3 regions of the Streptomyces sp. NPDC002888 genome follow, and region 3 is predicted to be linked to each of the others. Evidence: riboswitches for the same ligand, from Rfam matches in the RefSeq annotation. Region 3 holds a riboswitch; each other region holds the start of a gene.
The links. A riboswitch is a leader RNA that binds a small molecule or an ion and turns the genes downstream of it on or off. The one in region 3 is predicted to bind cyclic di-AMP.

Region 1 (10,000 bases), on a different contig from region 3:
CGGCTTCGGTGCCGCCGCGCTCGCCGGGGACCGTCAGCACGTGCGGCGCGTGCTGCTGCCGCTGCTGGGACTGCTGCTGGCGATGGCCATGCACGCGCTCTGGAACGGCTCGTCGTCGTTCGGCGAGTACGGGTTCTTCGCGGTGTACGGGGCGTTCATGCTGCCCGCGTTCGGGCTGCTGACCTGGCTGGTCATCTGGACGCGGCAGCGGGAGCTGCGGACCGTGCGGGAGGAGCTGCCCGCGTACGCCTCCGCGGGGTGGCTGGCACCGGCCGAGCCGTTCGCCCTCGGCTCGATGCGGGCACGGCGGCTGGCCCGGGAGTACGCCCGGCGTCACCACGGCAGGCCCGCGGCGCAGGCGGTGGCCCAGTACGAGGCGTACGCGACGTCCCTGGCGTTCCTGCGGCGCCGGGGAAACCGTGGCAAGGCGGGGGCCGACTTCGCCGTACGGGAGGCGGAGTTGCTGCGGGAGCTGTGGGGCCGGCGGGACGTGGCGCGACCCGCGCTGGACCATGCGGCGCGGGTGGCTGCGCCGCCTGTGCCGGTGGTGGTGCCGCCTTGGCCGGTGTACGGGATGTACGGGGCGTACGGTGCCTACGGGCAGGGCTACGGGAGCGGGGCCGGGCCGGGGCATGGAGCTGGCCCGGGGCATGGGGCTGGCCCGGGGCATGGGGCTGGCCCGGGGCATGGGGCTGGCCCGGGGCATGGGGCTGGCCCGGGGCATGGAGCTGGCCCGGGGCATGGAGCTGGCCCGGGGCATGGAGCTGGCCCGGGGTATGAGGCCGTGCCGGGCTACGGATATCCGGCGGCGCCCTACCCCGCGTACAACCCTTACCGGTCGTAGCCGGAAAGGGTTCCCGGGAGTTCAGCACCGCCGGACACCGCCGGACACCGCCGACACCGCCGACACGGCGGTCACAGCGGACACGGCGGACACTGCCCGACCGCCGTCGCGCCTGACCGCCGTCGCGCCTGACCGCCATCGCGCCCGACCGCCATCGCGCCCGACCGCCATCGCGCCCGACCGCCATCGCGCCCGACCGCCATCGCGCCCGACCGCCATCGCGCCCGACCGCCGCCGCGCCCGACCGCCATCGCGCCCGACCGCCGCCGCGGCCGACGGGACTACGCCGACGCCTCCGTCAGCTTCGCCACCTCCGCCTCCGTCAGCTCCAGCTCCGCCACGCCCACCAGTGCCGGCAGTTGCTCGACCGTACGGGCGGAAGCGATGGGCGCCGCGACGGTCGGCTGGGCGGCGAGCCAGGCGAGGGCGACCGTGGCGACGGGGGCGTCGTGGGCCGCGGCGATCTCGTCGAGGGCGGTGAGGACCTTGATGCCACGCTCGGATTCGAGGTGCTTGGCGGCCTGGCCGGCACGCGCGCTGTCCACCGTCTTACCGGGGCGGTACTTGCCGGTGAGGAAGCCGGTGGCGAGCGCGAAGTACGGGACGGCGGCGAGGCCGGCGCGGGAGGCGAGGTCACGCAGCTCGCCCTCGTAGGTGTCGCGGGAGACGAGGTTGTAGTGGGGCTGGAGGGCGACGTACCGGGCGAGGCCCTCGCGGTCGGAGAACTCCAGGGACTCACGAAGGCGTTCGGGCGAGATGTTGGAGGCGGCGATGTGCCGCACCTTGCCCGCCCGCACCAGCTCGTCGAGGGCGCCGATGATCTCCTCGACGGGCACCTCGGGCCTGTCGAAGTGCGTGTAGTAGAGGTCGATGTAGTCGGTGTCCAGGCGGCGCAGGGAGGCGTCGGCGGCGGCCTTGATGTTGGCCGCGCTCAGGCCCTGGTACTCGGGGTGCTGGCCGACCTTGGTGGCGATGACGACGTCGGAGCGGCTGCCGCGGGCCTTGACCCACTTGCCGAGGACGGTCTCGGACTCGCCGCCCGAATTGCCCTCGGCCCACGCCGAGTAGGCGTCGGCGGTGTCGACGAAGTTGCCGCCGGCGGCCGTGTAGGCGTCAAGGACGTCGAAGGAGGTGGCCTCGTCGGCGGTCCAGCCGAAGACGTTGCCGCCGAGAGCGAGGGGGAAGACCTCAAGGTCGGAGGAGCCGAGCTTGCGCAGAGAAGAAGAAGTCATGCTGCACGTCAACGCCGTGACGGGAGGCGCGCATTCCGCGCCTCCCGTCAACAGCGTGTGAACATCCGGGAGACCTCACCGACTCCCGGACGACCTCAGGGGTTGATCCCCTTGCTGCGCAGCCAGGCCCCCGGGTCGATGCCCGAGCTGCTGCCGCCCGGGTGGACCTCCAGGTGGAGGTGGGCACCCGTGACGTTGCCGGTGGCGCCGACACGGCCGATGACGTCGCCCGTGGCGACCTTCTGGCCGACGCTGACGCTGATGGAGGACTGGTGCGCGAACCAGAGCTCCGTGCCGTCGTCGAGCGTGAGGATCGTGCGGTAGCCGTAGGAGCCGGCCCAGCCCGCCTCGGTGATGGTGCCGCTGTGGACCGCCTTGATGAGCGTGCCGGTGGGGGCGGCGAAGTCGAGGCCGGTGTGGTAGCCGGAGGACCAGTAGGAGCCGGCCTGACCGAAGGTCGAGGTGATGGTGTACGAGGAGGTCGGGAGCGTGTACTCCTTGGCCAGCTCGGCGAGGCGCTCGGCCTCGGCCTTGCGCTTGGCCTCCTCCTCCACCTTCTTCTTGGCGGCGGCGGCCTTGGCCTTGGCCTCCTGCTCCGCCTTGGCGGCGGCGTCCGAGGCGGCCTTGGCAGCGGCGGCCTCGGCGGCGGCCTGGGCCTTGCTCTCCATCTGGCCCTGCTGCGACTCGGCCTGGGCCATGATGCGGCTGCGCAGCGACTCACCGGCGTCGGCGGCGCTCTGGGTGGTGTCGTCGGTGCTCGTGCCGACGCTGCTGAGGGCGGCCGCGGCGTCCTCAGCGGCTTCCTTGTCGTCCGTCAGGAGCGAGCCGACGGAGGGCAGGTCGGGCATGGAGATGGAGACCGGCGGCTTGCCGGTGTTGGCGCTGGCCATGCCGCCCGCGCCGACGGCGGCGATGACGCCGACGCCCAGGACGGTGGAGCTGCGGGCGAGCCCGCCACGCTGCTTGGCGACGCGGTGCCGGCCACGTACCGGGCGAATGGACTCCGCGGTGGGGTTCCACTCCTCCCAGGGGCCCTCGTCGGTGCGGTAGTCGCCGTAGCCGAAGGTCTCGGTACTGCGGCGGCTCGGCGCGGGGGCCTCGGGGGCAGGCGGGTTGGACGCCACGAAGGCGTACTCCTTTCCTTCCGTGACGCCTACCGGGTTAGCTGACGGGTTCGGAGCGGGAAGGTCTCCTACGCGCGTATACCGGCCGTGAGTCCACGGCGGCATCCACGTGATTCACCCCAAGGTGGTGGTTCCCCGGTTCCCTTGCGGGATTCGGCGCGTGAGCACGGAGCCGTCTCTTGTGACGGCTGGGACGACCGCGCTGCGTTATCGAACGTTAATAGACACGGGGTCAGGTTTCCAAGCTGTTCCGCTTGATCATTAACATTTTTCGCCGTGGACTTACGGCCCATGAACGGCTAAAAACGGGCGAGTTGGCCGCGCGGCTGACCACATACGGTTTCTGACGTTACGTCAGTCGTTATGCGGAGCGGGGCGGATCCCTCACACCCTGTGACGACGGCCACCGGCGCCCCCAGAACACACCGATGGCCGGGATTCGTGAGAATCCCGGCCATCGGCCTTCAGTAGCGGGGACAGGATTTGAACCTGCGACCTCTGGGTTATGAGCCCAGCGAGCTACCGAGCTGCTCCACCCCGCGTCGTTGACTCAAGTGTACGGCATCCGCGGGGTGCGAAGCACCACGGTTTCGCGGTGGGGTCCGAGGCGGTGTGATCACGCTTTCGAGGCGGCGTGATCGCGCTGGTGAGGCGGCCGATTCCGGTGACGGGATGCGGCTGACTCCGGTGACGGGATGCGGCTGACTCCGGTGACGGGTGGTCAGCCGAGCAGGTGGCCGTTGGGGGCCTTGGCCCGCTGCGCGTACTCCGGCAGTACGACGACCTCGGCGCCGCCCGCCACCAGCACGCCCGTGCCGTCGGCGCCCTCGACGAAGGTGTCGGGCTCGCGCCAGGCCGTGACGACCCGCCGTACCCCCGCGTCGAGGACCAGCCGGGCGCAGGGGGCGGGCCGGGAGGCGCGGCGGGCGCACGGTTCGAGGCTGCTGTAGACGGTTGCGGACGCGAGCCTCGGGTCGGCCGGGTCGATCTTCGCGAGGGCCGCCTCCTCCGCGTGCACGACAAGATCCCCGCCCTCCCGGGAATGCCCTCGCGCCAGTTCCGTCCCGTCGGCCGCCACGACCACCGCGCCCACACTGAACGCGGTCTCCGACGGCGGACACAGCGCCGCGAGCTCGCAGGCGAGGGCGAGCCAGTGCCGGTCGGCGGGGGACACCGACCCGGCGCTGCCGGGTGCCGTCGGTTCGTAGCGCATCAGCACGACGTCCTCGATGCGCCGTGTCTCGACGAGCCGCAGCCGACCGCCCTGGTAGGCGCCCGGCCCGAACAGTCGAGGTGCCTCGGGGTCGCCCACGAAGAGGGGCGCGAGGACGAGCTGGAGTTCGTCGGCGAGTTCCTGCTGGAGCAGCTGGGTGTGGATGGTTCCGCCGCCCTCGACCATGAGCCGCCGTACGCCACGTACGTCGTGGAGGTGCTCCAGGAGCCCGCGCCAGTCGAGCTCGCCGCCCAGCCCCACGACGTCGGCGTCGATGCCGCCCCGCCGGGCCCGTTCGGCGCCCTTGTCCGTCGTATAGAGGACCTTCTCCCCGCCCGTGTGCCAGAACTGCGCCGCCGGGTCCAGCTCACCCGAGCCGCTGACCGTGACCTTGAGCGGGAACGCGGGCTTCCCCGCGGCGACCCGGGCCGCGCGCCGCTCGGGCGAGTTCACCAGCAGCCGGGGGTTGTCCGCGCGGATCGTGCCGGCGCCGATCAGGATGGCGTCGACGGAGGCCCGTACCTCGTCGACCCGGTCGAAGTCGGCCGGGCTGGAGAGCAGGAGCCGCTCGGGGCCGGTGTCGTCGAGGTAGCCGTCGAGGGAGACCGCGGCGGACAGCAGGACGTAAGGGAGAGGCATCTACGCACTCCATCGTGGGACGGGAGCATCTGAGGACAGGGGTGCCGAGGACGGGAGCATCCGGGTCTTGGTTCAAGTTTGAAACAAACCTACACTGGTCGCATGACGACCCGCTGGCTCACCCCCGAGGAGCAGCGCGCCTGGCGCGCGTACATCGCCACCACCATGCTCCTGGAGGACGCGCTCGACCGGCAGCTCCAGCAGGAGGCCGGGATGCCGCACATCTACTACTCCATCCTGGCCACCCTGTCCGAGACACCGGAACACCGACTGCGCATGACCGATCTCGCCGAGCAGCTGAAGATCACCCGCAGCCGGCTGACGTACGCGGTGGCACGCCTGGAGAAGGACGGTCTGCTACGGCGCGAGGGGTGCACGTCGGACCGCCGCGGCAGCCTCGCGGCGCTGACCGACGAGGGACTCGCGGTGCTGGAGCGGGCGGCGCCGGGGCACGTGGAGACGGTTCGCGCCCACCTCTTCGATCACCTCAGCCCCGAGCAGGTGGCGCAGCTGGAGGAGATCTTCACGGGGATCACGAAGGGACTCATGGGGGACGGGCCGGGGGACGGCCAGGGGGACCTGCCGTGGCTGCGGCGTTCATCCACAGGGTGTGCAGGAACGGGATGACCCGGCGGGGCAACGGCGTTAAGCCTGATGCGGGACAACGGCGTTGGGCCTGATGCGTGACGCATGAGGCGCGCGCCACAAACGTGTTGCTTCAAGTTTCAAGCAGGGGTAGGGTCCCGATCCGAGGATGTGCTTCAAATCTGAAGCAGATCCTTGGATCGATCAGCGATGGACCCGACCCCGGAGGCCCCGCATGCCCGCATTCCCCGCCGCCACCACGCGCTCCCGCGTCCGGGTACCGCTGCGCTTCCACGACGGCTACGGCGTCGACGCCGAACTGGTCACCTTCCACGGCCTGGCCGACGGCCAGGAACACGTGGCCGTCGTCCTCGGCGACCCCGGCCCCGTCCCCCTGGTCCGCCTGCACTCCGAGTGCCTGACCGGCGACGTCTTCGGCTCCGCCCGCTGCGACTGCGGCCCGCAGCTGCGCGAGGCGGTCGAGCGGATCGCGGAGCGCGGCGGCGTTCTGCTCTACCTCCGCCAGGAGGGCCGCGGCATCGGCCTCTACAACAAGCTCGACGCGTACGCCCTCCAGGACCAGGGCCTCGACACCTACGCGGCCAACGCCGCCCTCGGCCTGCCGGAGGACGCCCGCGACTACACGGCGGCGGCCCAGATGCTGAACGCCCTGGGCATCACCGGCCTGGACCTGCTCTCCAACAACCCCGACAAGGCCGACCAGCTGCGCACCCTGGGCGTCGAGGTCCGCGACCGCGTCCCCACCGGCGTCTTCGCCACCCCGGACAACGTCCGCTACCTCCGCGCGAAGGTCCTCCAGACCCAGCACACGCTGCCGCTGGCGGAGCTGCCGGAGGCGGCGACGCTGACGGAACTGAACGTGGGCTGAGTCTGGACTGGGGCTGGGGCCGGCCTCGGTGATGCGGAGCGGGACGGTCAGCGCGCCGCGGAGCCGGGGCTCCCGTCAGCACTCCCGGTAGCACTCCCGGTACCTGTCGGGCGGTTGTCCTGGAGCGCCATGTAGAGGCGGGTGCCCGCCGGCCTGAAGCCGACCCGCTCGTAGACCCGTCGGGACCCCTCACCCGAGTATTCGAGCCACACCGATCGGGCCTCACGGGCGAACAGGTCCTGCGCCAGCGCCGCGGTGACGGAGCCGGCGACGCCTCGGCCGCGGCAGGCGGGGCGAGTGCCGACGCCCGCCAGCTCCGAGGTGCCCACGGCGGGCGCGGAGCAGGTTCCCGCGCCGACGCAGTCGCCGTCGGAGCCCCGTACGAACCGCACCGCTCCCCCGTTCTCCTGGGTACGGCGCAGTCGGGCAGCCCCTTCCTCCGACGCGGCGAACACACCGGCGAACGCCTCGGCCAGGGCGGCGTCGATCGACACGTAGTCCGCGTCCGTGCGCGGGGTCTCGACGAGGAGCCCGGCCGGCGAAGGCGGCGGCGTGAGGGTGGCGGGCGTGCACACCAGGTACTGGTGCACCGCCTCCGAGGTGAACCCCGCCGCCCGCAGGGCCGGTTCCACCTCGGGCGCGGCGTCCGGCGCGAACTCCAGCCGGGGCGTGAGCCCGCGCTCGCGGAACGCCTCGACCAGCGCGGCGACGTCCCGGCGGCCGGGGTGGGCGCCGGGCACCGGAGTCGCGTAGTTGATGTAAGGGCTGGTGGTCGAGGGGTCGAACCCCGCGACGAAGGGGCCGATGTCAGCCGCCTCGGGACGGCGACGAAGGTTGCTGACGGCGAAGCTTTGAACGTCGATGCTCGGGACGTCGATGTGCACGGTGAAATGGCCTCACGTGAGAGTGGTCAAGGGCGTGGCGGTGCGTCAGGCACCGCGACGTCGGGCCGCCGTGAGGAGAGCGGAACGGCACTGAGCAGACAGGTCAGTACCGACGGCGGCCGCTGCGGGACGCCGAGTTCATTGGCTTCAGTCCTTCACCGTGAGGGGAGCATGCACTCCGGGTCAGCTTAGGGCCTGTCCGCGCTCAAGCCGGTTGCGTACGCCTGTCGGCGGCGTGGAGGTTGCGGGAGTCCTGGGATCTTCTTGGGGAGACCGGCCGGTAACGGATGAATGCCTCCCCAGCCGTGATGTTGCTCCGCTTTCCTTCTGCATGGTGCTGCTGTGGCCCATGGGGCCCGCGTGCACTCACCCCCCATGCGAAAGGAACCCCATCCATGGCCGACGAGAGGGTGCTGCGCGCCCAGAGATTCATCAACGGCACGTACGGCGGTGTGCCGGGCATCACCGAGGTCGAGGAGACCGGGGTGGTGGACTGGCCGACGCTGTACGCGCTGACCCGCGCCCTGCAGTACGAACTGGGCATCACCGCCCTCTCGGACAACTTCGGGCCCACCACGCTGGCCACGCTCACCGCCAAGTGGCCCTCCATCGACGCGAGTTCGACCGCTCCCGCGAACGTCATACGCATCCTCCAGTCCGCCCTGTACTGCAAGGGCTACGACGGCGGTGACGATCTCGACGGCACCTATGACGTCCGGGTCGCGGCCGCCGTACGGCAGTTGAAGGCGGACGCGGGCCTCGACGGGCCGTATCCCGGGGACGCCGTGGTGCCCAAGCTGTTCAAGGCGCTGCTGAACAGGGACGCGTACACCTGCCAGAAGGGGGGCGGCGACACCGTCCGTGCGGCGCAGCGTTGGATGAACGCCACCTACGTCGGCCGGGCCAACTTCTTCGTCATCGCCTGCGACGGGCGCTACTCCCGGGACGTGCAGCGGGCGCTGATGTTCGCCGTGCAGTACGAGCTCGGCATGACCGACGACGTGGCCAACGGCGTGTTCGGACCCGGTACCCAGAACGGGCTGAAGTCCATCGCCCTCTCCGCCGGGTCGACGGGCGCCTGGGTACGGCTGTTCTCGGCCGCGATGGCGTTCAACCAGCGGGACGGCGTCACCTTCACGGACACGTTCGGCGCCGGGCTCGCCGTTCGGGTGGCCGCCTTCCAGGAGTTCGTGAAGCTGCCGATCACGGGGAAGGGCGACTTCGCCACCTGGGCGTCCCTGCTGGTGTCCACCGGCGACACGTCGCGCAGGGGCACCGCCGCGGACTGTTCCACCGAGGTCACGGACGCCCGGGCCAAGGCGTTGGCCGCCGCCGGGTACCGGGTGGTCGGGCGGTACCTGTCGAACGTCCCCGGCACCACCCTCGACAAGATGATCAAGCCGGGCGAGCTCCGGGTCATGGCCGCGAACGGGCTGCGCTGCTTCCCGATCTACCAGACCAACGGTGCCGCCGCGAGCTACTTCACCGCCGCACAGGGCACCTCGGACGCGGCCGACGCCCTGTACTGGGCCCGCTACCACGGCTTCCGGCCCGGCACACGCATCTACTTCGCCGTCGACTACGACGCCGTGGACGCCGAGGTCACCACGGGCATCCTCCCCTACTTCCGGGCGCTCAAGGCGGCGGTCGACGCCGACGGCGCGGGCTATCTGACCGGCATCTACGGAGCGCGCGCCGTGTGCGCCCGGGTCGGCGCCGAGGGCCTGACCTCCGCGAGCTTCGTCTCCGACATGTCCACCGCCTACACCGGCAACGTCGCCTCCCCGCTCCCCGAGGACTGGGCGTTCGACCAGATCGCCACGCTCGACGTGGGCAGCGGCGAGGGCGCGGTCCAGATCGACAACAACATCGCGTCGGGCCGCGACCTCGGCCAGATCACGTACGCGCCGCCGGCCGTCGCGACCGACCTCGACATCCGCTTCGACACGTCCCGGCGAGCGGTGGCCCTGGCCGACGTACGGAACTACCTGCGCGCGTGGGGGCTGCCGGAACAGGGGGCCGGGGACCCGACACCCACGTCCACGCCGGTGACATCGGCAGCCGACAGCACGACGGCCGCCTTCGACGCCCTCATCACCTACGACGCCGTCCTGACCGACCTGGCCCGCACCCTGCGACTGCGCAAGGCACTCATCGCGGCGAGCCTGCTGTGGTCGGTGCGCACGGGCTCGCCGATCTCGCCGCAGACCACCATCGCCGCCCGCAACCACTGCGTCCGACAGCGCATCCTCCGCGGCCCCCTCCTCGACACGTCCGACTCCGCCGACGTGCGCGCGGTCCGCCAGAAGCTGCGCGACGACGACAAGTTCCGCATCAACAGCACCGCGTACGCCCTCATCGCGGCCGCCCACGACCTGGGCCTGCCACGCCCCGGCCTCGCGGACACGGCGGAGAGCACCCGCCGGCTTCTGGGCGACTTCCTCGGCACGGGCGGCCTGGACGGGTCGGTCCAGCTGGGCCTGTACCAGGTCCTGGAGAAGTACTACGCGCCCGTGCGCACGGGCCGCCGGTAGCAGACGCGAGAGAAGAGAGCAGAGCACACTCATGGCAGCAACGCGACGACACTTCC
Region 2 (10,000 bases), on a different contig from region 3:
CTCCGGAGCTGCCACCGCTGCCCGCCCTCACACGTGCCGAGGGCGAGTTGATCGACCGTTACCTGGACGTTGTAGACCTTCTCGGCCGAATCAACCCGGCGCATCACGGGGACACGTACCGTGGTCTACGCGCAGCACAGGCGCTCGTCGCCAAGGCGACGGCGCTCAGGGACGCACTGGCGCTCATGCACCAGCGGGGTGAGACCGAGCTGCACGCTCCAACGCTGGCGCGTGCGCTGCGTGTCCTTGACGGGGAGCGTCGTACGGCGCGCGTCACGATGCCGCCGCTCTCCGACAGTTGACTCACCGGTGTCCGGTCCGGACGCGCGGCCTCCTCGACGGGACGTCCGGATCCGGATCCAAACCGACCGAATGAAGTACCCCTGTTCGGAGTAGAAGCACGTCCTTTTACGGGACCGCCCGAGTTGCGCAACGCGCGTAGCGTCAGGCGGGGCTGAGAGCCTTTCATGCTGGTCCGAGGCCCCGTCATGACCTGGACACTCACTCGAACATCGCACTGTCCACCCGAACGGGTGAGTGGTGAGTAACGCCACAAACCCCCGATTCCGTTGGGTATTTCGGACACTCGTGAGTGAAGATCCGTGACTGACGACAAGCCCCCGCCACAACGGCGGGGCGATCCGGACGGACGCCGAGTCCTGCCGCCGCCCGGATGACTGGTCGACAGGAGTGCATCGGCAGGAGTGGAGGACCCAAGCAAGACGGGTCGCCGGAACGGTCACGCCATGACCGGGTCGAGCAGCCCTTGGGGTGAAGCCGCGGCAACGCGGCCGGGCCACTTCGCCAGCCCGAATCCGACAGGTCATCCTTCACAGGCGGTTGACGAAGGGTTGCGCATGACTGCGCTCAATCGTGTCCCGTCGCTGATGGCCCGGGCCGGCACGGCCTCGGCCCTGACCATCGCCGCCGTTGGCGGCTCGCTCGTGGTCCCCGGCTTCGCCTCCGACGCCGCGGCCGCCACACCTGCGACGAAGGCGCTCCAGATCGCTGCGTCCAAGAAGGGCTCGCCGTACAAGTACGGGGCCACGGGCCCCAAGAGGTTCGACTGCTCGGGCCTCACGCTGTACGCGTTCAAGAAGGCGGGCAAGAAGCTCCCCCGGACGGCGGCCCAGCAGTACAACAAGACCCGGCACATCTCCGTGAAGAGCCGCAAGGCCGGGGACCTTGTGTTCTTCCACTCGGGTTCCTCCAGCTCCAGCGTCTACCACGTGGGCATCTACGCCGGGAAGGGGAAGATCTGGCACGCCCCGAAGACCGGGGACGTGGTGAAGCTGCAGAAGCTCTGGACGAAGAGCGTCTGGTACGGCCGGGTCAAGTGACCCTCCCGGGGGCGGTGCCGGCGTCCTGACACGCCGGCAGCGGTCCTCGGCCCGGTCCGACGGCTCCCAGGGCTCCACGAGGCGCCCTGGGCCGTCGGCGCGACGTGCGGCACGCCGCACTCAGGTGTAGAAGTGGATGCAGACGAACCGGACGCCCTCGTAGGCCCTGGGTCACTGCTCCTGCTGCCCCACCGTTGTCACCGGCTCGGCCGGCACGGTCCAGGGCAGTTCGATGGAGACCGTCTTGCCGCCCTCCCGGGTCGGCCGGACTCTCAGCTTGCCGCCGCACTCCGCGGTCAGCCAGCGGATGATCACCATGCCGCGGCCGTTGTCCTGCTGCACGGCGGCGGGCAGCCGTTTGGGGAACCGGGGATGGCTGTCGGTGACACCGATGGACACCCGTTCGTCTCGGTCCAGGCGGAGGTCCACCGTGAAGGTGGGGGACTGCCCGAAGGTGTGCTGTACGGCGTTGGTGGCGAGCTCGGAGACGATGAGCCGGATGGTGTCGGACAGCTCCGAGTCCTCCGGCAGGCCCCACTCCGCGAGGGTGCCGACCACGAAGGTCCGGGCCGCGGAGACCGAGGCGGGATCGCTCGGCAGAGTGACGGATGCTTCCAGAAGGTCTGCCATGGCGAAGTCGTCCCTTTCCCCCGGGACCGCGAGTCCGACACGGAGCGGATGATTCGAGTACGGTCCCGGACTGGTGCTTCGTCGCCAGAGTGCCATTACCGCACCCCTCACGGGTGGCGATCCACCAAGATGTGCATATATCTGTCGCTCGAAGTGGTGAACTCTGCGACGGCAGAACGGATTTGGGTGGCTCGTTGGGAGTAAGGAGTACCCATGCAGCACGGTCCCGCGGTGCGCCGCCGCAAACTGGGTGCGGAACTGCGCGCGCTGCGCGCCGAATCGGGGCTCACCAGTGGGGAGGCGGCCCGTCTCGTGGGCTGGCACCAGTCGAAGGTGAGCCGGATCGAGACGGGCACCAGCGGGGTGAAACCAGCCGATGTGCGGTTACTTCTGGACGTCTACGGTGTGACGGATCCCCAACTGCGGGAGCTGATGCTCGCGTTGGCGGGCTCCGACGGCGCCGGCGGGCACCACTGGTGGCACGCCTACCGTGGGGTGCTGCCGCCCACCTACCGGGACTTCATCAGCCTGGAGTCGCAGGCCGGCGCGATGCGCACGCTGGAGACATCGGTGGTTCCGGGCCTGTTGCAGACGCCCGAGTACGCCCGCGCGGTGACCCGGGCGGCCGTGGAGGGCGTGGCCGACGACCGGCTCGACACGCTGGTGGAGGTGCGGCTGGCCCGGCAGGTCGTGCTGCGGGCGGATCCGCCGCTGGAGCTGAGCGCGGTGCTGGACGAGGCGGTCCTGCGGCGGGAGGTCGGCGGGCCCGGAGTGATGGCACGGCAGCTCGAACGCCTGGTGGAGGCGGCGCGGCTGCCGCAAGTACGGCTCCAGGTCCTGCCGTTCACCGCCGGGGCACACATCGGCGTCACCGGGCCTTTCGTTATTTTCTCATTTCCGAGCACTTCTGACCTGGATGTGGTTGTTCTCGACAACTTGACGAGTAGCCTCTACCTCGAACGGAAAGAAGACCTCCGGGCCTACAGCGAGGCCTTCAACACCCTTCAGATCCACGCCCTTTCGCCCGAGGACTCGTTGGATTACATCGCCGGGATAGGTGACGGCGCGTAAGGAGGCACTATGTCTGCACTGCCTCGGAACGTTCCTTCCAGCATCGATCTGCACGACGTGCGCTGGCTGCGCAGCAGCTACAGCACGGGAGCCAACAACTGCGTCGAGACGGCCCGGCCGGCCACAGGGCCATGGTCCGGGCAGCTCGCCGTACGCGACTCGAAGAACCCGGTCGGCCCCGCTCTGCTCTTCTCCCCCGAGAGCTGGTCGGGTTTCACGGCCGCGTTCCGCTGATCCCTTCCATCCGTCAACAGGGGCGACCCACGGCCGTGTCACGCCGACTCATGGTCTTGTCTCGCCGATCACTCGTACAGCGCGTTCGATCTGCGCCCCGGAGAAGTCCGCGCGGGCGGTCAGCCTGAGCCGTGAGATGCCGTCGGGAACGGAGGGAGGACGGAAGCAGCCCACGGCGAGGCCGGCCGCCCGACAGTCGGCCGCCCACTGCACGGCCCCCTCCGGGGACGGCGCGCGCACGGAGACCACCGCGGCGTCCGGACGTACCGCTTCCAGACCCGCGGCGGTCAGACGTGCGTGCAGCTCGGCCGCCACCGCGCGGGCCCGTGCCGCACGCTCCGGTTCGCGGCGCAGCAGCCGCAGGGCCGCGAGGGCGGCACCTACGGCCGCGGGGGCCAGACCCGTGTCGAAGATGAAGGTGCGTGCCGCGTTGACCAGGTGGTCGATCACCCGGGCGGGGCCGAGCACCGCTCCGCCCTGACTGCCGAGCGACTTGGACAGCGTGACCGTGACGACGACGTCGGCGGCGCCCGCGAGTCCGGCCGCGTACGGCGTGCCGCGGCCGCCGTCGCCCAGGACGCCCAGGCCGTGGGCGTCGTCGACGACCAGCCCCGCGCCGTGCTCCCGGCACGCCTCGGCGAGCGCGGTGAGCGGGGCCGCGTCGCCGTCGACCGAGAAGACCGCGTCGGAGACGGCGACGGCCGGGCCCTCGTGCGTCCGGAGCGCCTTGCGCACGGCGTCCGGCTCGGCGTGCGCGACGACCTGCGTCGTGCCCCGGGCCAGCCGGCAGCCGTCGATCAGCGAGGCGTGGTTGCCCGCGTCGGAGACGATCAGGGAGCCGTGCGGGGCCAGCGCGGTGACCGCGGCGAGGTTGGCCGCGTACCCCGAGGAGAAGACGAGGGCCGCCTCGAAGCCGCAGAAGTCGGCCAGCTCGCGCTCGAGCTCCGTGTGCAGCTCCGTGGTGCCCGTGACGAGCCGGGAGCCGGTCGAGCCGCCGCCCCAGGTCCGCGCCGCCCGCGCCGCGCCCTCGGTGACCTCCCGGTGGTGCGCCAGACCCAGGTAGTCGTTGCTCGCGAGATCCAGCAGCGGAGAGTCGGCGGGACGCGGGCGCAGGGTCCGCACGAGTCCGGCCCGGCGGCGCAGTTCCGCCTGCTCGTCGATCCAGCCGAACACCATGGGCCCTCCGGGGGATTTGTAGGCAGTGGACAGACACTAGCCGCAGGACCCGCCACCCATGGTGTGGCAATACCCACACGTCGAATGGCCTCTGTTGTACGAACTCTCCTTGGCCCGGAACGGGTCGGTAAGACAGGATCGGCTCTCATGGACCTGCTGAACACGCTGGTGGACAAGGGGCTTCGGCGCGAGCTGCCGACCCGCGAGGAGGCGCTGGCCGTTCTGGCCACGTCCGACGACGACCTGCTCGACGTGGTGGCCGCGGCCGGAAAGGTGCGCCGCCACTGGTTCGGGCGACGGGTGAAACTCAACTATCTCGTCAACCTGAAGTCTGGGCTGTGCCCCGAGGACTGCTCCTACTGCTCCCAGCGGCTCGGCTCCGAGGCCGGGATCCTGAAGTACACCTGGCTCAAGCCCGACCAGGCCTCCGAGGCCGCGGCGGCCGGGTTGGCGGGTGGCGCCAAACGGGTCTGCCTGGTGGCGAGCGGGCGCGGTCCGACCGACCGTGACGTGGACCGGGTCTCCGACACCATCAAGACGATCAAGGAGCAGAACGCGGGCGTCGAGGTGTGCGCCTGTCTCGGTCTGCTCTCCGACGGCCAGGCGGAGCGGCTGCGCGAGGCGGGCGCGGACGCGTACAACCACAACCTCAACACCTCCGAGGGGACGTACGCGGACATCACGACCACGCACACGTACGCCGACCGGGTGGACACGGTACAGAGGGCGCACGCGGCGGGCCTTTCGGCGTGCTCGGGGCTGATCGCCGGAATGGGCGAGTCGGACGAGGACCTGGTGGACGTGGTCTACTCGCTGCGCGAGCTGGACCCCGACTCCGTTCCGGTGAACTTCCTGATCCCGTTCGAGGGCACCCCGCTGGCCAAGGAGTGGAACCTCACCCCGCAGCGCTGTCTGCGGATCCTGGCCATGGTCCGCTTCGTCTGCCCGGACGTGGAGGTGCGCATCGCGGGCGGCCGCGAGGTCCATCTGCGCACGGTGCAGCCCCTCGCGCTGCACCTGGCCAACTCGATCTTCCTCGGCGACTACCTCACCAGCGAGGGCCAGGCCGGCAAGGCCGACCTGGAGATGATCGCGGACGCCGGGTTCGAGGTGGAGGGCGCGGGCGAGGTGACGCTGCCGGAGCACCGGGTCGCGGGCGGCGGGGGCTGCGGTTCGCACGAGAGCGGTGGCGGCTGCGGGTCGCACGAGGGCGCGGGCTGCGGCTCTCACGCGGGTGGCGGTGTGTGCGGTTCCGCGCCCGCTGACACGCCTTCGGCCAACGAGGCCCGTACGGACCTGGTCGCCGTGCGCCGCCGTGGTGCCGGTACCGACCTCGCGCCCAATGCCTGAGCTGGGCGTATCCGAGCTGCTGGAGCTCGACAGGCGGCATGTGTGGCATCCGTACGGTCCGATGCCCGGCCGGGTGGACCCGCTCGTCGTGGAGTCGGCGAGCGGGGTCCGGCTGAGGCTCGCGGACGGTTCGGGCGAGCTGGTCGACGGCATGTCGTCCTGGTGGTCGGCGATCCACGGCTACAACCACCCGGTGCTGAACGAGGCCGTGCGCGGGCAGGTCGGTCGGATGAGCCACGTGATGTTCGGCGGGCTCACCCACGAGCCGGCCGTACGGCTGGCGAAGCGACTTGTCGACATCTCACCCGACGGTCTTGAGCACGTGTTCCTCGCGGACTCCGGGTCGGTGTCCGTCGAGGTCGCGGTCAAGATGTGCCTGCAGTACTGGCGTTCGCTCGGCCGCCCGGCCAAGCAGCGGCTGCTGACCTGGCGCGGCGGCTACCACGGGGACACCTGGCAGCCGATGTCGGTGTGCGACCCCGAAGGCGGGATGCACGAGCTGTGGACCGGCGTGCTGCCCCGGCAGGTGTTCGTCGGCCCGCCGCCCGTCGCGTACGAGGAGTCGTACGCGGAGGAGTTGCGCGCGACGATCGCGCGGCACGCCGACGAGCTGGCCGCGGTGATCGTCGAGCCGGTGGTGCAGGGTGCCGGCGGGATGCGGTTCCACTCCCCCGCGTATCTGCGGGTGCTGCGGGAGGCGTGCGACGCGCACGACGTGCTGCTGGTGTTCGACGAGATCGCGACCGGGTTCGGGCGCACGGGCGCGCTGTTCGCGGCGGAGCACGCGGCGGTGACGCCGGACGTGATGTGTGTCGGCAAGGCCTTGACCGGCGGCTATCTGACGATGGCGGCGACACTGTGCACGGCACGGGTGGCCGACGGGATCTCGCGCGGCGAGGTGCCGGTGCTGGCGCACGGTCCGACGTTCATGGGCAATCCGCTGGCGGCGGCCGTGGCGTGCGCGTCGATCGACCTGTTGCTGGGCCAGGACTGGCTGTCCGAGGTCAAGCGGATCGAGGCGGGTCTCAGGGAGGGGCTGACGCCCGCCCTCGAGATGGCGGGCGTGAAGGACGTACGGGTGCTCGGGGCCATCGGCGTCGTGCAGCTCGACCACTCCGTGGACATGAGGGCCGCCACGGACGCCGCCGTGCGCGAGGGCGTGTGGCTGCGGCCGTTCCGGGACCTGATCTACACGATGCCGCCGTACGTCACGGGTGACGAGGACGTGGCACGGATCGCGCGGGCCGTGTGCGCGGCGGCGCGGGAGGGATGACATGTCGATCCTGGTGATCACGGGGACGGGCACGGAGGTCGGCAAGACGGTCACGACCGCCGCGGTCGCCGCTGCGGCGCTCGCGGCGGGCCGGTCGGTTGCCGTGCTCAAGGCCGCGCAGACGGGTGTACGGCCCGACGAGCGCGGGGACGCCGACGAGGTCGCGCGGCTGGCGGGCGACGTGACGGCGGAGGAGGTCGCCCGGTATCCCGAGCCGCTGGCGCCGGGGACGGCGGCGCGGCGGGCCGGTCTGCCTCCGGTCGCTCCGGGCGAGGTCGCCGAGGCCGCGGCCAAGCTGGCCACCGAGCACGACCTGGTGCTGGTGGAGGGGGCGGGCGGGCTGCTCGTACGGTTCGACGAGGCGGGCGGCACGCTGGCGGACGTGGCCGAGCTGCTGGGCGCACCGGTGCTCGTCGTGGCATCCGCGGGCCTCGGCACCCTGAACACCACGGAACTGACGGCACGTGAACTGCGCTCCCGCCGACTGGACCTCCTGGGTGTGGTGATCGGCAGCTGGCCCGACTCCCCCGACCTGGCAACCCGTTGCAACGTGGCGGACCTGCCGGAGGTTTCCGGGGCTCCCCTGCTCGGCGCGCTGCCCGCCGGCGCCGGCGCCCTCCCGCCACCCGCCTTCCGGGCGGCGGCACCGGGTTGGCTGGCGCCACGGCTGGACGGGACGTGGGACATGGCGGCGTTCGGGAGGCGGGAGGCGCCCCGAGGGGGCGCGCGCCGCGACTGACCTGGACGTATGCCGCTCTGCCCCGGCAACCCACGCTAGTGCCCCGGCAGGCAACGTTTGCCCGTCAAGGAGCGGCGTCGTGGGGGTCCCTCCCGCTCGAGCGAAGCCGAGAGTGGGGGAGCGTGCTCTCGGCGTGCCGGCCGGAAGCCCTCGTACTGGATGTACTTGGGTTTTCGGCCGGTGCGGCGAGAGGGCGTGCCGGGTGTCGCGACGGGGCGAACGTTGCCTGTCGGGGCACTAGCCGTCGGACGCGGCGAGGAGTCGGACCAGTTCGATCCGGGAGCGGATGCCCAGGCGGCTGAAGACGCCGCGCAGGTGGTGGTCGATCGTGCGGGGGCTGAGGGCGAGGCGGTCGGCGATCTCGCGGTTGGTGGCGCCGTCGGCCGCCATACGGGCGATGAGCAGTTGCTGGGCGGTGAGACGGGCGGCGGGATCGTCGGGGCCGCGCGCGGGTGAGGCGGGTGCTCCGAGAGCGCGGAGTTCGGCACGGGCCTGGTCGGCGCAGTGCGGAGCGCCGAAGGACTCGAAGGCCTCCAGGGCGCTGCGCAGGCGGTCGCGGGCCTCGGTGCGGTGGCGCAGCCGGCGCAGGGCGGCGCCGAACAGCAGCTCCGTGCGGGCGCGTTCGAAGTCGCGGGTGCCGTGGGCGTGCAGGTCGAGGGCCGTGCGGTAGTGGTCGACGGCCTCGGCGCCGGGTGTCAGCAGGGCGCGGCATCGGGCGCTGAGGGCCAGGTCGTCGGGGCTGCGGACGGCGGTGGCCCAGCGGTCGTAGTCGGCGTGCGCCGCGCGGGCGATGCGGGTGTCGCCGGTGCGGGCGGCGGCCTCGACGTAGTGCGGGGTGGCCAGATGACGGATGGCGCGATGCCCGTGGCCGGGGCCGAACGCGGCGAGCGCGCGCAGCCGTGCCGCGGCCGCGGCGAACCGGCCGGCGCCGAGGTCGAGGACCGCGAGCGCCCACTGGGCGAGCGCGGCGGGCAGGCCCAGGCCGCGGGCGAGGGCGTACGAGCGGGCGGCTGCGGCGCGTTCACGGCACAGGTCGGCGTCGCCGGTGATCGCCGCGAACATGGCGAGGGCGGCCTGGAGATGGCAGGCGCCGTTGTCCTGGCCGGTGGCGTACGCCTGGCGCAGGGCGTCCGCGGCGGCGGCCTCGCCCACGCGGGGGCGTCCGCTCCAGAAGTCGGCGTAGGCGCGGAACTCCATGGCCTGTGCCGCGGTCCCCGGCGCGCCGCGTGTACGGGCGGAGCCGGCCGCGCGCAGGGTGGCGGTCACGGCGCGCGTGTGGTCCCCGAGCATCAGCGCGGCGATCCCCGCGTGGATCAGCAGGGTCGGGTCCCCGCCCGGCCCACACCGCCCGGCCGTCGCCTCCAGCACATCCCGCGCATCCTCGTACCGCCCCTCCACCGCAGCCGCCAGTCCCCTCAACGTGCCCGGCACCCCGATCCCCGCCCGTCGCGCCACGACCACCGCCTCCCGACAGCGCCGCAGGTCACCGGTGTAGACGGCGGCTTCGGTGGCACGGGCGAGGAGGTGGGCGGCGGGGTCGGGGGTGTGGGCCGCGAGCGGGTGGCCCGCCACCGCCGGAACGCCCACCGCAGCCGCCGTCCGGGGACGCCGCGCCCCAGCGCCCAGGGCCGGGCCGGGGCCCAGGGCCGCGTCCCCGGGCAGAGGAGACCCCGCCGGAGCACCAGCGCCCATGACATCGCCCGAGCCGGGCTGCCCCGGCTGCACCGCAGGGTCTGCCTCGGCGGTCGGCGGGCGAAGGTGGTCTCCGCGTCTCCCTGCGGGCGCCCCGGGTGTTCGCCCCACCCGAACGGCCGCTGTCAGAGTTGCGTCGAACGCCTCCGACGCGTTGCCCGTGCGGAGGGCGAGGATGCCGGTCAGGGTGTCGTCGGTGGTGTCGGTGGCGAGGTGGCGGGCTCGGTCGGCGTCGCCGGAGGTCCAGGCGTCGGCGGCGGCGTGGGTGAGGAGGCGGGACCGGTGGCGGGGGTCGGGGGTGAGTGCGGCGGCGCGTTCCGCGAGGGCTCGGGCCAGGGTGGGGCGGCCGGTTCGGCGGGACTCGTCGGCGGCCCTGTCCAGCTGAGCGGCGAGGCGGGCGCTGGGGCCGAGGGCGGCGGCAGCCCGGTGCCAGATCCGTTGGGGGGTCTCGGTGGCGCCGCTGAGCACACGGGCCAGCAGCCGGTGGGCCTCACC
Region 3 (10,000 bases):
GCGCCCTGACAGCCGCCAGACATCGAACATTCTTCGAACACAAGGCCAAACCCGCGTCCGCAGTTCCCCGAAACACGGCCGAATGCCCCTTTCCCCGGGGCACGAAACCTGAGGAAGATTGTCGCGCCCGCGTACCGCCGGGTACAGTCACCGCACTGCTCTGGCAGCCCCTGTCGTCGAGGCGAAAGAGAAGTTGGTGAACGATCGTCACCCGTCGGGGGCCATGACCTCCCCGGCCTCGGACGCCGCCTCGGCGCAGTACGCGTCGTACGGCGGACAGGAGGCCCAGTACGGCGACTTCACCACGCACGGCAGCTATGACGCGAGCGGTTTTGACACCGGCGGCCACGGCACGGCCACGTTCGCCACGGACCCCCTCTTCGGCGACCTGCCCGGCGAGGCCCAGAACACCGGCTCGTACGACGCCGGCCAGTGGTCCACCGGCAGCCACCACACGCTGAACCACGACCCGTACGCGGCCCAGCACCACGCCACGTACGACACGGGCGCGTACGAGTCCACCTCCTGGGCCGCGGACCCCCAGCAGCTCTCCGTCATCCCGTCGCAGGCCACGGCCCCCGACGCCAGCGGCCAGTGGGACGCGAGCGCCTGGCTCCAGCCCGACCAGTCCGGCGCCCCCGCCGACCAGACCCAGCACTGGGAGTGGGGCACCCAGACCTTCGACACCGGCGCCTACGACGCCACGCAGTGGAACTCCGACGGCGGCTCCACCCCCACCACCGGGGAGTACGAGCAGCAGGCCCAGTTCGAGCAGCAGGCCCCCTTCGAGCAGCAACAGGGCTTCGAACACCAGCCCTCGTTCGACGAGCAGCAGGCGTCCTTCGACGAACAGTCCGTGCCCTTCGACCAGATGGCGACCGCGACGTTCGAGAACGTCTCCTTCGACGAGCCCGCCCCGGGCGACGGTGACCCGGCCGCGACCGGCGAACTGCCCGCCGTCACCCCGCTCCTCGACGACCAGGAAGAGGTCATCCCTCTCCCGGGCCCGCGCACGGCTGCCCGCGGCAACCGTTCCCGCCGCCGTCCGCCCGCGAAGCGCTCCGCGCTGCTGACCATCGCCGTGCCTTCGGCATGTGTGATGGGCGTCGCCGGGATCGCCGCCGCGTCGGTCGGGACCCTGACCGGCGACGACAAGGACACCACGGCCTCCGCCGCGGACGCGGAGACGAAGTCGGTGAAGCCGTCCACCGCCAACAACGTGCTGGACAACCAGCTCAAGAGCCTGAGCGCCGAGGCGGACGACTTCGCCGACCGGGCCAGCCGTACGCAGGAACGCATCGACCTCAAGGCGCAGCAGGAGGCCGAGAAGAAGAAGGCGGCGGCGGAGGCGGCCCGCAAGGAGCGGCTGCGCCCCAAGTACGCCCTGCCGGTCGGGCAGCACGGGCTCAGCGCCTACTACGGCCAGGCCGGCATCAACTGGATGTCCGTCCACACCGGCATCGACTTCCCCGTCTCGTACGGCACGACCGTGATGTCCGCGACCGACGGCACCGTACGGACGCAGTGGAACAGCGCCTACGGCAACATGATGATCGTGACGGCGAAGGACGGCACGGAGACGTGGTACTGCCACCTCTCCAGCTACCGGGTCTCCTCCGGCACGACGGTGAAGGCCGGCGAGCCCATCGCGTTCTCCGGCAACTCCGGCAACTCGACCGGACCTCACCTGCATTTCGAGGTGCGCCCCGGCGGCGGCTCGGCGGTGGACCCGCTCCCGTGGCTGCGCAGTCACGGAATCGACCCCACGTAAAACGTTCTTGCAGCTCCGTAAGTACGCACCGAGCCCCCGCTGTTCGGCGGGGGCTCGGTGCGTCAGAGCTTGGTTTCAGAACCTCGTGTCAGAGCTTCTCGACCGGCGCGTAACGCAGGAGCAGCCGCTTCGGCTTGGTGTCCCCGAAGTCGATCGTCGCCTCGGCGTTCCCGCCCGTGCCCTTGACCCCGACGACCGTCCCGAGTCCGAACTGGTCGTGCGTCACCCGGTCGCCGACGGCCAGTGAGACCACCGGCTTCTCCGAGGTCCGGCGCGTGGCGAAGCCGGAGGCGCCCGAGGCCGACGACCGCGAGCGGGACGACGACAGCGAGGCCGCGACCCCGGAGACCGGAGCGGCCGGGGCGGCCTGGGCCCCCGTCCGCTTCCACTCCAGGTGCTGGTCCGGGATCTCCGCCAGGAACCTCGACGGCGGGTTGTACGAGGGCTGTCCCCACGCGCTGCGCAACGTGGACCGCGTGAGGTACAGCCGCTCCCGCGCGCGTGTGATGCCGACGTAGGCCAGGCGCCGCTCCTCCTCCAGCTCCTTGGTCTGGCCGAGGGCACGCATGTGAGGGAAGACGCCGTCCTCCATGCCGGTCAGGAAGACGACCGGGAACTCGAGGCCCTTGGCGGTGTGCAGGGTCATCAGGGTGATGACGCCGGAGCCGTCCTCGTCCTCGTCGGGGATCTGGTCGGAGTCGGCGACCAGGGCCACCCGCTCCAGGAAGTCGGAGAGCCCGCCCGAGGCCTCGCCCTCGCCGGACTCCTGCTCGAACTCCAGGGCCACGGCGGCGAGTTCCTGGAGGTTCTCGATACGGGTCTCGTCCTGCGGGTCGGTGGAGGCCTGCAACTCGGCGAGGTAGCCGGTGCGTTCGAGGACCGCTTCGAGGACGGTGGCCGGTCCGGCTCCCGACTCGACGATCGTGCGCAGATCCTCCATCAGCGTGTTGAACCGCTTGACGGCGTTGGTCGACCGCGCGGCCATACCGTACGCCTCGTCCACGCGGCGCAGTGCCTGCGGGAAGCTGATCTTCTCGCGCTGGGAGAGGGCGTCGATCATCGCCTCCGCGCGGTCGCCGATGCCCCGCTTGGGCACGTTGAGGATCCGGCGCAGCGGGACCGAGTCCTCCGGGTTGGCCAGCACGCGCAGGTAGGCCAGGACGTCCCTGACCTCCTTGCGCTCGTAGAAGCGGACGCCGCCGACGACCTTGTAGGGCAGGCCGACGCGGATGAAGACCTCTTCGAAGACACGGGACTGGGCGTTGGTGCGGTAGAAGACGGCGACGTCGCCGGCCTTCGCGTCGCCCGCGTCCGTGAGACGGTCTATCTCGTCGGCGACGAACTGCGCCTCGTCGTGCTCCGTGTCGGCGACGTAGCCCGTGATGCCCGCGCCGGTGCCCGCCTTGGTCCACAGGTTCTTGGGGCGGCGGGACTCGTTGCGCTCGATGACCGCGTTGGCCGCGCTGAGGATCGTCTGGGTGGAGCGGTAGTTCTGCTCCAGCAGGATCGTCGTCGCGTCCGGGTAGTCCTCCTCGAACTGGAGGATGTTGCGGATGGTCGCGCCGCGGAAGGCGTAGATCGACTGGTCGGCGTCGCCCACGACGCAGAGCTCGGCGGGCGGGACGTCGTACTCGCTGGGCGGGACGTCGACGGGGTGCTCGGAGGTGCCGACGAGCTCGCGGACGAGGGAGTACTGCGCGTGGTTGGTGTCCTGGTACTCGTCGACGAGGACGTGCCTGAAGCGGCGGTGGTAGTGCTCGGCGACGTCCGGGAAGGCGCGCAGCAGGTTGACCGTCGTCATGATCAGGTCGTCGAAGTCGAGAGCGTTCGCCTCACGCAGCCGCGACTGGTAGAGGGCGTAGGCCTGGGCGAGGGTCTTCTCGAAGCCGTCGGTGGCCTGCGCGGCGAAGTCCTCGTCGTCGATCAGCTCGTTCTTGAGGTTGCTGATCTTGGCGCTGAAGGACTTGGGCGGGAAGCGCTTGGGGTCGAGGTCCAGGTCGCGGCAGACCAGGGCCATCAGGCGCTTGGAGTCGGCGGCGTCGTAGATCGAGAACGACGACGTGAAGCCGAGCTTCTTGGACTCGCGGCGCAGGATGCGCACGCACGCGCTGTGGAAGGTCATCACCCACATCGCGTTCGCGCGCGGGCCGACGAGCTGCTCGACGCGCTCCTTCATCTCGCCCGCGGCCTTGTTGGTGAAGGTGATCGCGAGGATCTGGCCGGGATGCACGTTCCGCTCGCCGAGCAGGTGGGCGATGCGGTGGGTCAGCACGCGGGTCTTGCCGGAGCCTGCGCCGGCCACGATGAGCAGCGGGGAACCGGAGTGCACGACGGCGGCGCGCTGGTTCTCGTTCAGCCCCTCCAGGAGCGCGGCCGGGTCCACCGCCGGGCGCGGGGCGCCGTCGCGGTAGTACGCCTCCCGGTCCGGCGGCACGTCGAACTTCCCGCCGAACAGATCGTCCGGGATCGGCTCCGGTACGTGATCGTCGTCGGGCGGTGGCGGAGGCTCTTCCCCATGGCCCTTCGGGGCCTGGAGGTCCGCCAGGAAGCTGTCGTCAAAGAGGCTGCTCATCGCTCTCCGAGTCTAGGGCGCCCCACCGACAACCGACCGCCGCCCCGAAAACATCCCCGGAATCAGAAGCCGAGGATCTTCCGGACCCGACCATCACGCCACATTCCCACCCTCCGAATCCACCTCATTACGGTCAGCAATGCGTGCACCAAACATGCATAACCTGACCCAAAACTCACCACACTGGTCACCCCAAGCCGACACCTGAGCCCGGGTCACGAAAATGTATCGGGCATATCACCCATCAACCTTCACAGGGGCCACACCAGTTGGCTACCGTGCCGGGCAGGCCGTACGACCCCCACCGGCGAACGTCGCCGGGCCGCGCGGCCTCCGCCGAGTCCGCCCGCGCCGCACATGCCGGCCGGAGCCGGGGACCCACCGAGACCTTGGGGTGAATCGGCCCGACTCTCCTGACGGGGAGAGGGCCGTAGGGCAACCCTTCCGAACCACCCGCCCGAACCCGACAGCTAACCCGGTAGGCGGACGATGGAAGGAGTCGCCTCCCTTGGCGTCGCAGCACCGCAAGCCCCGCTCTGCGGGCACGCGCGTGGCGGGCATACGCACGCCCGCCCTCGCCACGGCCGCCCTCACCTCCGTGGCCCTGCTCTCCCAGACGGCGAACGCCGCACCCGCGGACGACAAGCCGAGCCTCGAGGAGGTCGAGAAGAAGGTCGACGACCTCTACCGTCAGGCGGAGTCGGCGACCGAGAAGTACAACGCGGCCAAGGAGAAGACCGCGAAGCAGCGCAAGCAGGTCGACACCCTCCTCGACGACGTCGCCAAGCGCGCGCAGAAGCTCAACGAGGAGCGCGAGCGGCTCGGCTCATACGCCGCGGCCCAGTACCGCACCGGCGCGGCCGCGCCCGACACCGCGACCTTCCTGCTGGCGGACTCCCCGCAGGACTACTTCGACCAGACCCAGCTGATGGACCGGATGACCGGTCGTCAGAAGCAGGAGGTCGACGACTACTTCGCCGAGCAGTCGGCGACGATGAAGAAGCGCCAGGAGGCCGGCGAGAGCCTCTCCACGCTCACCGACTCGCAGAACGACCTGAAGACCGCCAAGACCACCGTCCAGACGAAGCTATCCGACGCGCGCGAGCTGCTGTCGAAGCTGACGGCGGAGGAGAAGGCGCGACTCGCGGCGATCGAGAAGCGGAAGCAGGAAGCGGCCGCGCGCAAGGCGGCGGAGCTGGCGAAGCAGCAGGCGGCGCAGCAGAAGGCCCAGGAGGAGGCAGCGGCCCAACAGGACAGCCCCTCGTCGTCCTCGTCCTCGTCCTCGTCTTCGTCGTCCTCCTCGTCCTCGTCGGCCCCCGCCGACTCCTCGTACGCCACCAAGGCCGACAAGGCGCTCGCCTTCGCCCGCGCCCAGATCGGCAAGCCGTACGTGTGGGGCGCCACCGGCCCGGACTCCTACGACTGCTCCGGCCTCACCCAGGCTGCCTGGAAGGCCGCCGGCGTGGACCTCCCCCGCGTCACCTACGACCAGGTCAACGCCGGCACCACGGTCTCCCTCGCCAACGCCCAGCCCGGTGACCTGGTCTTCTTCTACGACGACATCAGCCACGTCGGCCTCTACATCGGCAACGGCATGATGATCCACGCCCCGAAGCCGGGTGCGTACGTCCGCGAGGAGTCCATCTACTACGACGGCGAGTCGTCGATCTACAGCGTCGTACGACCGGCCTGAGACACCTGGGCGGCCGACCGGGTGGGGGCACGCGCGCGTGGAGTGCCTTATCCGCGCCCGCGGCGAGGTGGCTCCTTAGCATCGGGGCATGCCCCGAACCTCCCCCCTCCGCGCCTGGTGGGCGCAGCGTTCGCCGGCGACCGGGGCCGCTCTGATGGCGACCGGCATCCTGGCGGTCGGTCTGTGGTCGGCGGGGTACGAGGCGCTGTCCCGGGTCGCCCTCGGAGCGGCGTCGGCCGCGTGGCTGGCCCTGGCGGCGCACTTCGTCGTACGGCTGCTGTGGGAGCGCGAGAGGTGGGTGGCGGAGGCGGCCACGCCGGGCGCGCTCACGGCGGTCGCCGCCACCACGGTGCTCGGCACCGGCTTCTCGGCCCTGGGACAGCAGACCGTCGCGGCGGCTCTGCTGGCGCTGTCGGCGGTGCTGTGGCCGGGGCTGCTCTTCACCGTCGTACTGCGCTGGCGGCGGCGCATGCCGGGGACGGTGTTCCTGGGCTGTGTGGCCACGCAGGGGCTCGCCGTACTGGCCGCCACCCTCTCCGGGGCCGAGGCGACCGACTGGCTCGCGCACGCCGCTCTGGTGCTCTTCTGGCTCGGTCTGGTGCTCTACTGCGCCGCGCTGTTCTGCTTCGACCCCCGGCAGGTGACCGAGGGCGCGGGCGACCAGTGGATCGCGGGCGGCGCGCTCGCCATCTCGGCGCTCGCCGGGTCGAAGCTGCTCGCCGCCGACAGCGCGCGCCTGTATCTGTGGAACGACGACGACGGCGGCGTCCTGCGCACCGTGACGATCGGGCTGCTCGTGCTCGACCTGTGCTGGTACGCCGTACTGCTCATCGCCGAATGCGTCCGGCCGCGCCCGCACTACGACGAGTGCCGCTGGGCGACGGCGTTCCCGATGGGGATGACGGCGGCGGCGATGCTGTCCGTCGCCGCCGCCCTCGACGTCTCATGGCTGAAGGGGCCCGGTCAGGCGCTGCTGTGGATCGCGGTGGCGGTGTGGCTGGCCGTCGCCGCGGGTGCGGTACGGGCGGCCTGGGCGGCCGTCAGGGCCGAGGTCACGTCCACAGCACCGCGATGAAGATGTTCGCCGTGGTCAGCGCGCCGACCAGCCCGAACAGGCCCTTGTCGACCTTCTCGTCGTCCCGCTTCACGTAGACGAGACCCAGGATCACGATCAGCAGGGCCAGCTTCACGCCGATCTTGATGTTGTTGACCGGCTGGTCGTCGGCCTGGTTGAGGCCGACCAGGATCACGCCGGTGACCAGCATCGTCAGCGCGCCGTGCAGCATCGCGGGGACGAAGCGGGCGGTGCCCTGGCCCATGGCCTTCATCTGCGTGAGGAAGCCGCCGAGGAGGGAGGCGATGCCGACGATGTGCAGGCCGACGAAGAGATGGATGAGTACGTCCATGAAGCCGGAGCCTAATGAGGGGCCGCAGGCCGTCCGACACCGGCCCACTGGTTGCATATATGCGCCCCATAGCACTCCGTCACAACCGCGTGTTCCGGAATCCCCAGTTCGGTCATCGCTCTGCGTGAAGGCGGCGAGCCCGGAACGGGATCACGGTCACTTAAGGTCACCCTTCGGTCCGCTCACGCCAGTTCCGCACAACGCGTTACATGCGCGTCACTCTGCGGCCTAACGTCCTCCCCCAGGTGACCGGCTCCCCACCGCCGCCCGGGCCAGGGGCGGCAGTCGGCCACCACCGCCGAGAAGGTCCGGCGGCGGCTCGCTCCCCTGTGCAGGCCGCCGCCGGACGCGGAACCGTCCCCGGCGGTCGTACGTCCGCTCCCCCGCGGCTACGCCCCCGACGGCCGTGCGCTCTCCCCCGGCGTACGGACATGGCGGTCGTACGAAAGGACGTGCAGGTCCACGTGGCAGCGCACCGCAAGCCCAGACAGCGCTCGCTCAGCGGCAATACGGCCCGGACGGCCGCAACGCTCGCCCTGGCGGGCGCGGCGACCGCGACGGGCTTCGACGGAACCGGACACGCAGAGCCGAACCTGACCCCGGCGCAGGTCAAGGCCAAGGTGGACCAGCTGTACCAGGAGGCGGAGGCCGCCACCGAGAAGTACAACGGCGCGAAGGAGCGGGCGGACACGGCCGAGCAGCGACTGGGCTCACTGCGGGACCAGGCCGCGCGCAAGGAGGAGCGGCTCAACGTGGCGCGGGAGGCGCTGGGTTCGATCGCCGCGGCCCAGTACCGCAGCGGTGGTCTCGACCCCGCGATGCAACTCGCCCTGTCCGACGACCCCGACCAGTACCTGGACGGCGCCGCCTTCGCCGAACGGGCCGGCTACCGGCAGGCGGGCGCCGTCGCGCGGGTACGCAAACAGCTCCGGGAGATCGAGCAGTTGCGCGGGGCCGCGCGCGTCGAGCTGACCTCGCTGACGTCGCAGCAGGCCCAGCTGCGACAGCACAAGAAGACGGTCACCGGAAAGCTGGGCGCGGCCCGGCGGCTGCTGTCCCAACTCGGCGCCGAGGAACGCGCGCGGTTCGGCGCGGGCGGCTCGGGCACGGACCGCGCCTCACGCGACGCGACGGGCGCCCGCGACAGCCTCCAGGCTCCCGGGTCGGCGACCGTGGGCGCACCCAACTCCCGTGCCGCCGCGGCCGTCTCGTACGCCTACAGCAAGCTCGGCAGCCCCTATGTGTGGGGCGCGACCGGACCCGACTCCTTCGACTGCTCCGGTCTCACCCAGGCCGCGTACCGCTCCGCCGGCATCTCCCTGCCCCGCACGACCTACACCCAGATCAACGCCGGCCGCCGCGTCTCCCGCTCCGAACTCCGCCCGGGTGACCTGTTGTTCTTCTACTCCGGCATCACGCACGTCGGCATCTACATCGGCGACGGCCGCATGATCCACGCCCCCAACCCGTCGGCCCCCGTCCGGGTGGCCCCGCTGGACGAGATGCCGTTCGCGGGGGCGACCCGGGTGGTGTGAGGACCGGGTGGGTGGCATGGCTGGAAACGAAACCCGAAACCTGAGGCCCGTAGTCCGTCGCCGTCGGTGTCAGACCAGTCGTCGTGCCGTCGCCCACCGGGTCAGCTCGTGGCGGTTGGACAGCTGCAGTTTCCTGAGGACCGCCGAGACGTGGGACTCGACGGTCTTCACGGAGATGAAGAGCTGCTTGGCGATCTCCTTGTAGGCGTAGCCACGGGCGATGAGGCGCAGGACCTCGCGCTCGCGCTGGGTGAGGCGGTCGAGGTCCTCGTCGACCGGCGGGGCGTCGGTGGAGGCGAAGGCGTCCAGGACGAACCCGGCGAGGCGCGGGGAGAAGACCGCGTCGCCCTCCTGGACACGGAAGACGGAGGCGACGAGGTCCGAGCCCGTGATCGTCTTCGTGACATAGCCCCGGGCGCCGCCGCGGATCACACCGATCACGTCCTCCGCCGCGTCCGAGACGGACAGGGCGAGGAACCGCACGGGCTGCTCGGCGTCGGCCATCAACGGAGCGCAGCGGCGCAGGACTTCGACGCCGCCGCCGCCCGGGAGGTGGACGTCGAGGAGGACCACCTCGGGCCGGGTCGCGGTGATGACCGTGACCGCCTGGTCCACGTCCGCCGCCTCGCCGACGACCTCGACGCCGGTCTGCTCGGTCTGTCCGATCTCGGCCTGTACGCCGGTGCGGAACATGCGGTGGTCGTCGACGAGGACCACGCGCACATGGCGTCCGCCCGCGCCGCCCGTGGACTGCTCGGGCGCGGCCGCCTCCCCCGCTCCCGCCGTTTTGTTCTGCTCGGTCGGGTCGCTCATGACGTCTTCTCCGCCCTCTCCATCTCCAGCTCGACCTCCGTGCCGCCGTCGGGCACCGCGCGCAACCGCGCCGTGCCGCCGTTGCGCTCCATGCGGCCGATGATCGATTCTCTAACGCCCATGCGGTCGGCGGGTATCGAATCGAGGTCGAAGCCCGGGCCGCGGTCCCGGACGGACACGAAGACCGTCCTGCCCTCGACTTCGGCATAG

Region 1: another riboswitch for cyclic di-AMP. It lies ahead of ACFYWX_RS42815 (M23 family metallopeptidase); the one in region 3 lies ahead of ACFYWX_RS07145 (NlpC/P60 family protein).
Region 2: another riboswitch for cyclic di-AMP. It lies ahead of ACFYWX_RS23975 (C40 family peptidase); the one in region 3 lies ahead of ACFYWX_RS07145 (NlpC/P60 family protein).

What each region holds. Positions count from the first base shown of each region.
Region 1 covers NZ_JBIAPU010000040.1:19,885-29,884, forward strand. Annotated here, with positions in the region: gene ACFYWX_RS42805 (PrsW family intramembrane metalloprotease) at 1-844, shown strand, start outside; gene ACFYWX_RS42810 (aldo/keto reductase) at 1,126-2,076, opposite strand; gene ACFYWX_RS42815 (M23 family metallopeptidase) at 2,172-3,200, opposite strand; cyclic di-AMP (ydaO/yuaA leader) riboswitch at 3,212-3,369, opposite strand; tRNA gene ACFYWX_RS42820 (tRNA-Met) at 3,669-3,742, opposite strand; gene ACFYWX_RS42825 (dihydrofolate reductase family protein) at 3,922-5,052, opposite strand; gene ACFYWX_RS42830 (MarR family winged helix-turn-helix transcriptional regulator) at 5,155-5,679, shown strand; gene ribA (GTP cyclohydrolase II) at 5,873-6,526, shown strand; gene ACFYWX_RS42840 (GNAT family N-acetyltransferase) at 6,574-7,410, opposite strand; gene ACFYWX_RS42845 (glycoside hydrolase domain-containing protein) at 7,806-9,944, shown strand; gene ACFYWX_RS42850 (M15 family metallopeptidase) at 9,976-10,000, shown strand, end outside.
Region 2 covers NZ_JBIAPU010000015.1:20,609-30,608, forward strand. Annotated here, with positions in the region: gene ACFYWX_RS23970 (hypothetical protein) at 1-302, shown strand, start outside; cyclic di-AMP (ydaO/yuaA leader) riboswitch at 641-854, shown strand; gene ACFYWX_RS23975 (C40 family peptidase) at 858-1,340, shown strand; gene ACFYWX_RS23980 (ATP-binding protein) at 1,512-1,970, opposite strand; gene ACFYWX_RS23985 (helix-turn-helix domain-containing protein) at 2,184-3,041, shown strand; gene ACFYWX_RS23990 (DUF397 domain-containing protein) at 3,051-3,275, shown strand; gene ACFYWX_RS23995 (8-amino-7-oxononanoate synthase) at 3,324-4,451, opposite strand; gene bioB (biotin synthase BioB) at 4,599-5,801, shown strand; gene ACFYWX_RS24005 (adenosylmethionine--8-amino-7-oxononanoate transaminase) at 5,794-7,074, shown strand; gene bioD (dethiobiotin synthase) at 7,076-7,813, shown strand; gene ACFYWX_RS24015 (LuxR C-terminal-related transcriptional regulator) at 8,051-10,000, opposite strand, start outside.
Region 3 covers NZ_JBIAPU010000003.1:362,338-372,337, forward strand. Annotated here, with positions in the region: gene ACFYWX_RS07135 (M23 family metallopeptidase) at 197-1,771, shown strand; gene pcrA (DNA helicase PcrA) at 1,860-4,343, opposite strand; cyclic di-AMP (ydaO/yuaA leader) riboswitch at 4,683-4,844, shown strand; gene ACFYWX_RS07145 (NlpC/P60 family protein) at 4,852-6,036, shown strand; gene ACFYWX_RS07150 (tellurite resistance/C4-dicarboxylate transporter family protein) at 6,125-7,111, shown strand; gene ACFYWX_RS07155 (hypothetical protein) at 7,089-7,442, opposite strand; gene ACFYWX_RS07160 (NlpC/P60 family protein) at 7,907-8,977, shown strand; gene ACFYWX_RS07165 (LuxR C-terminal-related transcriptional regulator) at 9,047-9,790, opposite strand; gene ACFYWX_RS07170 (PspC domain-containing protein) at 9,787-10,000, opposite strand, start outside.